Linked DNA regions of Spirosoma rhododendri. The main gene of each other region encodes a partner of the protein of the gene in region 2 in a complex. Links are inferred from orthologs where the notes say so. Each region holds a gene or a part of one and is shown on either strand. Other genes may lie near its edges. The genes, in order: dnaN and dinB.

Evidence for each region.
Region 1: the proteins of dinB (region 2) and dnaN are in contact, whole or in part, in a solved structure (PDB 1OK7), measured with the Escherichia coli proteins. The link is inferred for Spirosoma rhododendri from one-to-one orthologs.

Annotation. Positions count from the first base shown.
Region 1 is NZ_CP051677.1:1,659,447-1,665,600, forward strand. What follows is about bases 1-2,886. They hold dnaN (DNA polymerase III subunit beta), read right to left. Parts: upstream 2,071-2,886; coding sequence 931-2,070; downstream 1-930. Other genes in these bases: HH216_RS06755 (TCR/Tet family MFS transporter), read right to left, coding at 1-796; HH216_RS06765 (DUF2480 family protein), read left to right, coding at 2,261-2,770; HH216_RS06770 (M28 family peptidase), read left to right, coding at 2,885-2,886. In the rest of the region: more of HH216_RS06770, read left to right, coding at 2,887-4,429; HH216_RS06775 (DUF4834 domain-containing protein), read left to right, coding at 4,483-4,710; HH216_RS06780 (hypothetical protein), read right to left, coding at 4,770-5,162; purN (phosphoribosylglycinamide formyltransferase), read right to left, coding at 5,159-5,743; HH216_RS06790 (ABC transporter ATP-binding protein), read left to right, coding at 5,946-6,154. UniProt on the Escherichia coli protein: Confers DNA tethering and processivity to DNA polymerases and other proteins. Acts as a clamp, forming a ring around DNA (a reaction catalyzed by the clamp-loading complex) which diffuses in an ATP-independent manner freely and bidirectionally along dsDNA.
Region 2 is NZ_CP051677.1:561,936-568,095, forward strand. The notes cover bases 1,108-3,999. They hold dinB (DNA polymerase IV), read left to right. Parts: upstream 1,108-1,979; coding sequence 1,980-3,020; downstream 3,021-3,999. Other genes in these bases: HH216_RS02115 (L-fucose dehydrogenase), read left to right, coding at 1,108-1,803; HH216_RS02125 (SDR family NAD(P)-dependent oxidoreductase), read right to left, coding at 3,151-3,897. In the rest of the region: pyk (pyruvate kinase), read right to left, coding at 1-875; more of HH216_RS02115, read left to right, coding at 1,012-1,107; HH216_RS02130 (glycosyltransferase family 2 protein), read left to right, coding at 4,114-5,091; HH216_RS02135 (3-dehydroquinate synthase), read left to right, coding at 5,268-6,160. UniProt on the Escherichia coli protein: Poorly processive, error-prone DNA polymerase involved in translesion repair and untargeted mutagenesis. Copies undamaged DNA at stalled replication forks, which arise in vivo from mismatched or misaligned primer ends.

The DNA.
Region 1 (6,154 bases), 1.1 Mb from region 2 along the record:
CAGCGAACGACAGGCCGATGGCTGCCAGCGATAACCCAACCATTTTCTCATCCCATTTGAACTTCTCCATCGTGTAGAACGTCCAGGTGCCCTGCACGGCGAATCCGGCTATGTAAATGAGCACTAGCGACGCAACCAGCCCCAGGATGACCGGATAGCGCTTCAGGTTTAGCAACGAGCCGATCGGGTTGGCCCGCTTCCAGTTGAACGGTCGCCGGTTTTCGGGGGACAGCGATTCGGGCAGAACAAACAGACCGTAGACGAAATTGAGCAGGGTTAGGCCTGCCGATACGAAGAAAGGGACACGTGGGCCGTATTGCCCCAGAAAACCGCCAATGGCCGGCCCCAGAATAAACCCAACGCCGAATGCCGCACCGACCAGACCAAAGTTTTGAGCACGCTTCTCCGGCGTGCTGATGTCAGCGATGTACGCGTTTGCTGTTGTGAAGCTGGCCCCGGTAATCCCCGCCAGTATTCGCCCGATGAACAACCATTCAATCGTCGGCGCAAATCCCTGAAAGAGATAGTCGATACCAAAGCCAAACAGCGAGAAGAGTAGTACCGGCCGTCGCCCGTAGCGATCGCTTAACCCGCCGAGAACGGGCGAGAAGACAAATTGCATCAGTGCGTAGACGAAGCTCAGAAAACCACCATACTGGGCCGCCTGACTAATGTTGCCGCCGATGAGTTGCTCGATCAGCTTTGGAAAGATCGGGATGATGATGCCAATGCCCGTCACATCGAGCAATAGCGTAATGAAAATAAACGTCAGCGCCGGGGCAGTACGTTTAGGCATGAGGGAGGAGTTATGGAGTTGTAGAGTCGTAAAGTCGTAGGGTTGTAAAGTTGCTGGCGCGTCAGCCCATCCGGCGGTAGCTCCGTGCGTCAGCAACTTTACAACCCATACAACTTTACGACTCTACAACTTTTTTAAGCGTAGGTATTGAGCATTACTGGCATTACCAGCATCAGAATATCCTCGTTTTCGTCTTTATCAGCGGGAATCAGCAGACCGGCGCGGTTTGGAGCCGATAGTTCCAGCGAAATCATCCGGGCACTGATGTTGCTCAGCATTTCGGCCATCAACTTGGCGTTGAAACCGATCTCCATCGCGTCGCCGTCGTAGTCGCATAGCAGTTTTTCGTTGGCTTCGTTCGAGTAGTCGAGGTCTTCGGCCGAGATCGTCAGGGAGTTGGTCTTCAGCGACAGCCGAATCTGGTGCGTAGTCCGGTTGGCGTAGATCATAATCCGCTTCAGTGAGTTCAGCAGATCGGTCCGGCCGATGGTCATCACGTTCGGGTTGTTGGTCGGAATGGCGTTTTCGTAGTCGGGGAACCGCTCGTCGATCAGGCGGCAGATCAGCTGCGTTGGCCCAAACGTAAACGACGCGTTCGCCTGGCTGAACTCCGCCGTGACGGGAACGCCTTCCGGCAACGACGCCTTCAGCAACTGGAGTGCCTTGCGTGGAATAATGATCGAACTGGCCGATGGTGTGCCGAGATCAGTCCGGCGGTAGCGGATCAGGCGGTGCCCATCGGTAGCGACGAACGTTGTACTGTCGCTGCCGAGTTGCAGGTAAACCCCCGTCATGGCTGGGCGCAGGTCGTCGGTGCTGGTTGCAAAGACCGTGTTGTTGATGGCGCTCAGGAGCACATCCGAGGTCATCTCAACCGACTGGGTTTTCGTGACGGTCGGCAACTTGGGGAAGTCGATCGGGTTTTCGCCCGACAGTTTATACCGGCCGTTGTCAGTCAGGATTTCGGTGCCGAACGTGTCGGTGTCGATATTGATGGTAACCGGCTGTTCGGGCAGGCTGCGCAGCGTGTCGAGCAGTAGCTTGGCTGGAATGGCAATTGAACCGCTCTCGCTCGCGTCGACCGGAATCTGCGTGGTCATGGTCGTTTGCAGATCCGAGGCTGTAATCGTCAATGTGCCGCCCGCAGCATCCGGCCCGGCATCGATACGAAACAGGAAGTTTTCGAGGATCGGCACAATCGGGTTGGTTGCCACGACGCCGTTAATATTCTGGAGGTTCTTGAGCAGAACCGACGAGGAGACGATGAATTTCATAGGCCGACTGGTTGGCTTTTTTCTGGTAAATAAATAAGAACAAAAGTAACGAAAAAATCTGAGCCTGTGGTGCGCTGTCTGACCGAAAGAACCAATACGTTTATCTATACTGTTGACCTTAAAACGGGCTTTTTACCCAGCGGTAACTAGTTTTAGTTGCCTTCGTAATCAGTAGCTTATCAAAACGCATATGGAAACCGAAATCATAAACCGCGTAGCCAACAGCGGCCTTGTCTCGCTTGATCTGGAAGAGCTGTACCACCCCGGCGAACGGGTACTTTACGACCTGAAAGACAACCTGTACATGGGCATGATACTGCGTGAAAAAGACTTCCGGGCGTTTCTGAAAGAACACGACTGGAGTCAGTACACGGGCAAGAACGTCGCCATCACCTGCACAGAAGATGCGATCGTGCCAACCTGGGCGTATATGCTGTTGACGATTCAGCTTCAGCCTTACGCCAACACGGTCGTGTTCGGTACGCTGACCGATCTCGAAGAGAAACTGTACTTCGACGCGATCGCCCGCATCGACCCGGAGCAGTACCGCGATGCGCGTGTGGTGGTGAAAGGGTGTAGCAAGGTGCCCGTACCCGTGGCGGCTTATGTCGAGCTGACCCGCATCCTGAAACCCGTCGTGCAAAGCCTGCTCTTCGGCGAACCATGCAGCACCGTCCCCCTCTACAAACGACCGAAGTAAAGTTTTACAGTTGTAGAGTCGTAGGGTTATAAAGTTGCTGGGGCGTCAGTCCATCCGGCGTCAGCCAACTTTATAACTTTACGACTCTACAACTTTACAACTCAAAAACTCGAAATGAAGCATCTTCTCTCCGTCGCGCTGACTGCGCTGGTGCTGACTGGCGCATCCGCGCAGACGCCACCCGCCGGTAAAAAGCCGCGTACGAAAATTGGTACGACCGTTTTGCCGTTACCCGGTCGGCCCGAACTGGCGATTTCACAGGCCGAAATTGAGGCACAGATACGGTTTCTGGCTTCGGACGAACTGATGGGTCGGCGGACGGGTGAACCCGGTAATGCTGTCGCAGCGCGCTATATCGCTGAGCAATACCGGGCGATGGGCCTGAAACCAGCCGGCGATCAGGGCAATTATCTACAGCCGTTTTCGCTCGACAAAATTGGGGCAGCCCAGTCGGCAATGCTGCTGATTGGTACCGACACGCTCCGACTGGGGAAAGAACTCGTTGTGATGGCGGGTGGGCCAACCAGTCTGTCCGGCAACATCATTTACGCGGGCTACGGCCTGACCGATGGCGAAGACGGCTACAAAGGTCAGGACGTGAAAGGCCGGATCGTGGTGGTGCAGGGTGGTTCGCCAGACGCTAAAAGTCCGCGCGAAATCTTCCGGGCGGCCAGCGAGAAGCGCAAGCTGGCTGCACAGAAAGGCGCAGCGGCTGTACTTGAACTCTACAGCGAGTCGATTCCGTGGGGGTTTGTCAACCAGTATTTCAGCCGTGAGCAGGTCAACCTGCCCGTTTCGGAGAAAAGTACAGCGCCCGTCACCCACCTGTGGATCAACAACGCCAACAATCAGTATAAGCAGCTGAAGCAGACCGGGCAGGCCGTAACGCTTAAAACGTCGGGGCGCGCGCAGACGACAGTGGCAACGGCCAACGTCGCCGGTATCATCGAAGGCACCGACCCGGCCCTGAAAAACGAATACGTCATTCTGTCGGCCCACTTCGACCATGTGGGTGTCGGCAAGCAGGGCGGTAGTGCCTACGAGCCCAGCGACAGCATTTTCAACGGTGCACGCGACAATGCTTTTGGTACGGTGGCTATCCTGTCGGCAGCTAAAGCCCTGAGTCAGCAGCGACCCAAACGCTCGGTGCTGGTGCTGGCGCTGACGGGTGAAGAAGTCGGTTTGCTTGGCAGCACCTACTATGCCAGTCATCCACTGGTTCCGCTGAAGCAAACCATCTTCGACCTGAATACCGACGGCGCGGGCTACAACGACACTACGCTGGTATCGGTAATCGGGCTGGAACGGACCGGGGCAAAGGCGGAAATCGAAGCCGCTGCAAAGGCTGCCGGGCTGGGCGTTTTCGCCGAACCGGCCCCCGAACAGGGGTTGTTCGACCGCTCCGACAACGTCGCGTTTGCCGCTAAAGGTATTCCGGCACCGACCTTCTCACCGGGCTTCAAAACCTTCGACGAAGCCATCGGCAAGTATTACCATCAGGCTATCGATAATCCCGAATCGCTCGACATGAACTACGTCTACCGGTTCTGCGAAGCCTATGCCCACGCGGCCCGCCTGATTGCCAACCGAACTGCCCGGCCCCAATGGTCGGCGGGTGATAAGTATGAAGCGGCCGGAAAAGCCTTGTACGGGCAGTAAGACAAACTAATCCGTCGGTCCCGGCGTTTATAGCCTATCAACGACACCCGATCATGCTGTTCAAATACCTGTTCATTATCACGCTCATCATTCTGTTTGTTCCACCTGTTCGCCGGTTTGTTTTTTACCTGCTGGTGGGTCGGCAACTGGTTAATCAGCAGAAACAGGCGAACAATGTTGAGCGTCGGCGGGAAGGTGAAATTCGGGTGGACAACAAACCCCCGAAAGGCGATGCCCCGTTCAAGGGTGGCGACTACGTGGATTACGAAGAAGTTAAATAGCGCATAGCTAAGTCATACAAAACGGGTCGGAATGCTGTCAGCAGCGTTCCGACCCGTTTTTAGTTTTGTGCTGGTTGCTCGTCGCGGTAGCGAACGGCCAGCCCGCGCATGCTGTAGCCGTTATCGGTGGCATTGGTGTAGTAGGTGTACTTGACGCCAACCAGCGCGTTGGCCCCCAGCTTCTTGGCCTGCAACGTCAGGCGGGCCAGCAGTAACTCTTTGTCCTGCATATCATTGCCGCGCTTCAGCAGCCGTTTATTCACCAGCTGCCCATCCCGCACCGGCGTTTCTTCGCTGACTTCCAGATCGCGGATCGGCTCGAACGGCCGCTCGGGTCGCTGATTATCGTAAAACACGTCGACCGGAAAGACAGGGGTGTTTTTGATGTACAGCCGGGCCGGAAAGCAGCCCGACAAACACGCGGTCAGTAGAAGCAGGCAGACGGTTTTCATGCGGTTCGATCGGGTAGGGTGGCCAACACGTCGGCGACGACGCGCGGGTAATGCTCATGTTCAAGTACCTGTACCTTCCGGGCGACGTCGTCGGGGGTATCGGTGGGCGTAACCGGGCAACGAGCCTGAAAAATGGGTGCGCCTTCGTCGTAATGCTCATTGACAAAGTGAATCGTAATGCCCGACTCGGTTTCTCCGGCGGCTACCACGGCTTCATGCACGAAATGCCCGTACATGCCTTTGCCGCCAAACTTGGGCAACAGAGCCGGGTGGATATTGACGATTCGGTCGGGGAAGGCCTGTACCAGTCCGCCGGGCATCAGCCACATGAACCCAGCCAGCACGATCAGATCGATGTTTTGTTGCTGCAACAGGCGGGTAATATGGTCGGTCTGGTAAAAGGTGGTACGGTCGAAGAGGACCACCGGAATATGGTACCGGCGCGCCCGGTCGATAACACCCGCTTTGGGGTTGTTCGACACGATCAACTCAATGGATACGTCGGCAGAACCGGCAAAATAATCCGCAATTTTCTCGGCGTTTGACCCCGAACCCGATGCAAAAATGGCAATACGTTTCACTGAAAAAGGGGTTATTGACAGGATTACAGGATTTTTAGGGTCGCTGCCTGGCAGTACTGGGTTGTTGCATAGTCTACAGCGAAGCTAGTTGTTAATGTGTTGGCACCACGAAGCAGAAATCCTGTAATCCTGTCGAAAAAACTCTGACGGGGGCAAATTACAACTTTTGCCTATTTTTGTCGGCAGTCAACCGAAGCGGCCGATGCTGGCAACCAATCAACTTACGTTCGCGTACACTTCTGACAAGCGATTCGCCTTTCCCGACGTACGCTGTGCCAACCGGGAAGCCCTGTTGATCCTGGGGCGGTCCGGGACCGGAAAAACCACTTTTCTGCATCTGCTGGCCCTACTGCTCACTCCCAAGAGTGGCTCTGTCACGATCGACAATACCGACCTGACCACCCTTAGCCC
Region 2 (6,160 bases):
GCGCGGGTCGGGCGGGGCGCGTCGATCATGCTCTCAAGCATCTGCGTCGCTACGATGACCGGCTTGGCGGCACGGTTACACTTCTCGACCAGCATCTTCTGAATCATCGGCACTTCTTCGGCGGGCAGTTCCACGCCGAGGTCACCCCGGGCTACCATCAAACCGTCGGTAGCGGCAATGATTTCGTCGATGTTCTGAATCGCTTCCGGCTTTTCGATCTTGGCAATCACGCGGCTTTTCTTGCCCCGCGACCGGATATATTCTTTGATTTCGATGATTTCCGAAGCTTCCCGAACAAACGACAGGGCGATCCACTCGGCGTCGTGCTCCAGACCAAACTCCAGGTCGGCCCAGTCTTTCTCGGTCACGGCTGGCATCGACACTTTCGTGTTGGGCAGGTTAACACCCTTCTTCGACTTCATCGGACCACCGTATACGACTTCCGTAACAACATCGGTTCCTTCGGTCCGCAGCACGCGTACTTCCAGCTTACCGTCGTCCATCAGAATACGCTCGCCGGTGTGCACGTCTTTGTACATGTCTTTGTACGGCGTACTGACACGCTCAGACGTACCGATGATATCGTCGTTGGTAAACGTTAGTTCGTTACCTGCTTCGATCAGTACACCGTCTTTACTCTCGACGTTACCGATACGAATTTTGGGCCCCTGCAAATCCTGCAAAACGCAGAGGTTGAGGTTATGTTCAGCGTTGATTTCGCGGATGCGGTTGAGCCGCATCAGGTGATCTTCGTGGGTACCGTGGGAGAAGTTGAGCCGAAAGACGTTTACTCCGGCCTGAGCCAATGCCAGCAATTGTTCTTTCGTTTCGGAAGCCGGGCCTATCGTGGCCACGATCTTGGTTTTCTTAGACATGAGGGACGGGAAAAATTGGGCAACATCGGCCAGAAGCCGGTGCAAAAATAACCGGTGGGGTAAATAAACAGTGGTATTAACGGAAATTTTACCCGCCGTCCTGCATTGCCTATCTTGCACCCCTATTCGTAAACTCATGGATCTAGGACTGCAAAAAAAAGTGGTTATCGTCACTGGTGGCGCGCGCGGTATCGGGGCAGGAATCGTCAAAAGTCTGGCCGCTGAAGGGGCAATTCCCGTCATCGTAGGCCGGAGTGAAGTACACAATCTGAACCTGGTTGCCGAGCTGGAAACCGCCGGGCAGCAGGCGTTTCAGGTCGTTGCCGAACTCACCGACCCGGAGGCTTCCCGGCGGGCTGTCGATGCTGTGCTGGCGCAGTTTGGCCGGATCGACGGGCTGGTCAACAACGCGGGCGAGAACGACGGCGTCGGGCTGGAGTCGGGCGATTACGAACGGTTTATGCATTCGCTGCACAAAAACGTGGTGCATTATTACCTGATGGCGCACCATGCACTGCCTGCCCTGAAAGCATCGAAAGGCAGCATCGTCAACATCACGTCGAAAACCGCCGACACCGGGCAGGGAAACACGTCGGCCTATGCAGCCGCCAACGGGGGGCGCAACGCGCTGACCCGCGAGTGGGCCGTCGAACTGCTCAAATACGGTATCCGGGTCAATGCGGTGGTCGTGGCTGAATGCTGGACTCCGCTCTACGAACGCTGGATTAATTCGCTGCCGAATCCGGAAGAAAAGCTGGCGTCGATTACGGATCGTATTCCACTCGAAAACCGCATGACGACCGCGCAGGAAATTGCCGACGCCGTCGTGTTTCTGCTATCGCCCCGGTCGAGCCACACCACTGGTCAGCTTGTCTACGTCGACGGTGGTTACGTCCACCTCGACCGGTCGCTGGCAAACGCCGAGTAGTCAGCGTAGCCTGTCAATCTTTACCTTAGAAAGGCAGCGTCGATGGCGCTGCCTTTCTGCGTATACACCCTTCTCGTTTAGCCGAATATATTTTACTTTTGCTATATAGCTTGCACTAGTAACTCAACGAATTGGTCGTGGTAACTCCGGCTCATCGCAAAATCATTCACGTCGACATGGATGCTTTCTACGCATCCGTTGAGCAGCGCGACAATCCCGATCTGCGCGGAAAACCCCTTGCTGTGGGTGGTTCGCGTCAGCGCGGGGTTGTAGCAGCCGCGAGTTACGAAGCCCGGCAGTATGGCGTTTACTCGGCCATGGCTTCGTCGATTGCCATACGAAAGTGCCCTGATCTGATTTTCGTCAAACCCCGATTCGACGTTTACAAAGCCGTTTCTGCCCAGATTCGGGCCGTCTTCGCCGAACATACTGACCTGATCGAACCGTTATCGCTGGATGAAGCGTACCTCGACGTAACCGACGCCACCAGCAGCGAGCGCACAGCAACGCAACTGGCCCGCGTGCTGAAAGAGCGTATTCGGCAGGAAACGGGCCTGACGGCGTCGGCGGGGGTGTCGTACAACAAGTTTCTGGCCAAGCTGGCGTCGGACTACAACAAACCCGACGGGCTGTATGTCATCAAGCCGCATCAGGGGCTGGACTTCGTGGCAAAGCTGGCGGTGGGACAATTTCACGGTATCGGCCGTGTAACGGCGGCCCGGCTCAACGAACTGGGCATCTTTACCGGTTTCGATCTTCGCCAGCAAAGCGAGGCCTACCTGACGCAGCAGTTCGGTAAAGTCGGCCATCACTACTACTGTATCGCCCGTGCCATCGACGAGCGCCCCGTTACCCCCAACCGCATCCGTAAATCGGTCGGTTCAGAAACGACGTTTGAGCAGGATTTGACCGACGAACCGGATTTGCTGGCGCAGTTGGGACCCCTGATCGACGATGTGTGGAGTTACTGCGAACGGACCGGCATTCGCGGGCGCACGGTTACGCTGAAAGTGAAATACGGCGATTTTCAGCAGATCACCCGCAGCCGGACTCTACTCAGCCCGGCGGGTAGTCGGGCCGTCATTGAGCAGACCATTACGCAGTTGCTCCAGTCGGTGCTACCCGTCGACAAGGGAATCCGGCTGCTGGGGGTATCGCTTTCGACCCTGCAAACTGCCAACGCGACGCCAACGGGTCAGCTCCGGCTGGATTTGTAGATTGGAGACAAAAAAGGCGGTGAGCTTCCCGTAGATTCTGAATCAATACTGTTTTTGAGGAATCATTTTTGTCATCCCTCGCAGGCTCGGGATGACAAAAATGATTCACCCCCCATCCCCCTCTTTCTTCCTATTTCCGATAAATCGTCGAGGCAGCGGCCTGGGCACTGGCCAGTATCGTTACATCGGCAACGGTAACGTGGGCCGGGGCCGAAACGGCATACACGATCGTGTCGGCAATGTCTTTGGCGGTCAGCGGGTCGAAGCCTTCGTATACTTTGTCGGCACGGCTGGTATCACCTTTGAAGCGCGTCACCGAAAACTCCGTTTCGACGGCCCCCGGTGCGATGTTGGTCACTTTGATACCGTGCTGGGTCAGGTCGAGCCGCATACCGGTGCTGAGGGCTTCGACAGCCGCTTTGCTGGCGCAGTAAACCGCCCCGTTGGCGTAGGTCTGCTTACCAGCAATTGAACTCAGGTTGACGATGTGCCCCTTGCTCCGGCTAATCATACCCGGTATCACCGCTTTCGATACGTAGAGCAGCCCCTGCACATTGGCGTCGATCATCAGGTCCCAGTCGGCGGGGTCCCCATTCTGAATCGGGTCAAGACCGTGGGCATTTCCGGCACTGTTGACGAGCAAATCGATAGCCTGCCACTCAGCGGGTAGATTCCCGATGGCGGTTTCAACAGCGTTTCGATCGCGGACGTCGAACGCCAGCGTATATACCTCTGTCGTTACCGACAATTCGCGGCTGATTTCGTCCAGCCGGTCCTGCCGCCGTCCACACAGAATGAGTCGGTAGTTGAGTGGCGCGAGAGCTTCGGCGGTTGCCCGGCCAATACCCGACGTAGCGCCAGTAATTAATGCTAACATATACGTACCATTAGTTTAATGAAAAATCAACAAAGGCAGTTTGCTTAAAAATTAAGCTTCACTTAATGCATATCAGTCACAAAACGGCCAGATAGCCATAAACCCGGCCCCAAATTTGCTCATTTCGCAGGTAGCACACCGCTGTTACTTTACTGCTTTATCGACCATAAAAACCAGCCTCCTTAATGCATACAACACCGTAACGTTGCCCAGACTATGAATCCCGATCTTTCGGTAGTCATTACCACACACCATCAACCCGCTCATTTATTAAAATGCCTCGACGCACTGGGGCGTCAGTCTCTACCACGCCATCAGTTTGAGATTATCGTCGTCGATGATGGGGATTCGCCAGCTATGGCCGCAGCCGTTGCGCTGTTCACCCGGCAACTCAATCAGCAGCATGGCACGCTGGATATCCGGTACCTTCCCCAACCTATCAGCCGGGGAGCCGCCACCGCCCGCAACCGGGGCTGGCAGGCCGCGCGGGGCCGGATTGTTGCCTTCACCAACGACGAATGTTTACCCCAGCCTACCTGGCTTGCCAATGCGCTCGCCTGTTTCAACGATGCCACTGAGTTTGTCATCGGCCAGTTGTGGCTGCAACCTGCCTACATTGCTGATCCGGTCAGTCCTGACGTATTAAACATCGATCCGGTCAGTCTGTTATCCGCAAACTGCTTTTGTCGCAAAACTACGCTTGAACGCGTGGGCGGATTTCTGGAAACCGCTTACAGCCGACAGGCCGACCTGTCGTTACTGGCCAATCTGACCCGGCAGGGTGTCTCCATAAAAAACAGCAGAAATACGTCTGTTATTCATTGCCTGCGCGGCCAGCACGAGCTGCTCAGCCAGCGGCAGCACCCCTACGGAGCCAATGCCGCAGATCACAATCAGCAGGAGCGGAAACCCTGGAAGCGGGCGGGTATTAACGACCAGTCGCTGCCCGTCTACTGGGCCGCTATCAGTGGGGCATTCACCGGCCTGACGGGGCTACTGACGGGTGAGGTACTGCTGACGGTAGTGGGGCTCGGCGTCTGGTTTTTGTTGCCAGCCCTGTTTGGCCGACGGGAGCAACCGAAGGCCCAGCGGCAAACCGCCTTCATCCGCCTGGTGGGCATTCAGCTGGCCACCCCCTTCGTGTCTGTTTACTGGCAGCTACACAGCAAATTCAGACACAGCGTTACAGATTGATGGCTACCGTGCGGGTATAAAGCGGCTACGGTTGGCTTCTACCGGCAGTATGTGTCTGGCCTGCCGGCCGACGCACCAGTCCGGAACTACCGTTTATCAGAATAAGTTGTCTAAAGGCCTGACTGGTGATTTTTTGCCCTGACAGCCTTTCCAACAACGTTCCGTTTTATTCCTTCATGGATCATCTGCAACAAGAGTTCAGCGTCCGTTTTTCATACCCGGTTTTTTTCACGGACGATCTGTTTAACCCAGCCAATCTACTTTTTGCCGACTTCTTCAACGCGTCAGCCAGTACCATTCGTCGGAAGTTGCTGTTTGTTATCGATTCAGGCGTTGTTGAGGCACACCCGCAGCTGGTCGATTCAATTCGTGCGTATGTCACCCAGCACCTGCCCGCGCTCGATTTGGTTGACGATCTCCTGCTGATACCGGGGGGCGAAGTGGCCAAGAATGAGCCCGACGCCGTCGAAACGATCGTTGACGCCATCGACCGCTATGGTGTCGACCGGCACTCGTTTGTCGTTGGCATTGGCGGAGGATCGGTACTCGACATGGTCGGGTACGCAGCTGCTATTTCGCACCGGGGCATCCGGCACGTTCGCGTGCCAACGACCGTGCTATCGCAGAACGACTCAGGCGTGGGTGTTAAAAACGGGGTCAACTATCGGGGCAAAAAGAATTTCCTCGGCACGTTTGTTCCGCCCGTAGCGGTGTTCAACGACAGCACTTTCCTCACCACGCTCGACGACCGCGACTGGCGGGCGGGCATGGCGGAAGCCATCAAAGTAGCCCTGATTAAAGACCGCCCTTTCTTCGACTGGCTCGACAGCAACGCGACAGCCCTCGCCCACCGCGACCTGCCCGCGATGCAGTACCTGATTCACCGCTGCGCCGATCTGCACCTAAAGCACATTGCCGGCGGAGACCCCTTCGAAATGGGCTCGTCGCGACCACTGGATTTTGGCCACTGGAGCGCCCACAAACTCGAACAGCTTACCAACTTTGAACTGCGTCATGGCGAGGCCGTCGCCATCGGCATCGCGCTCGACACCATTTACTCGGCGCAGCT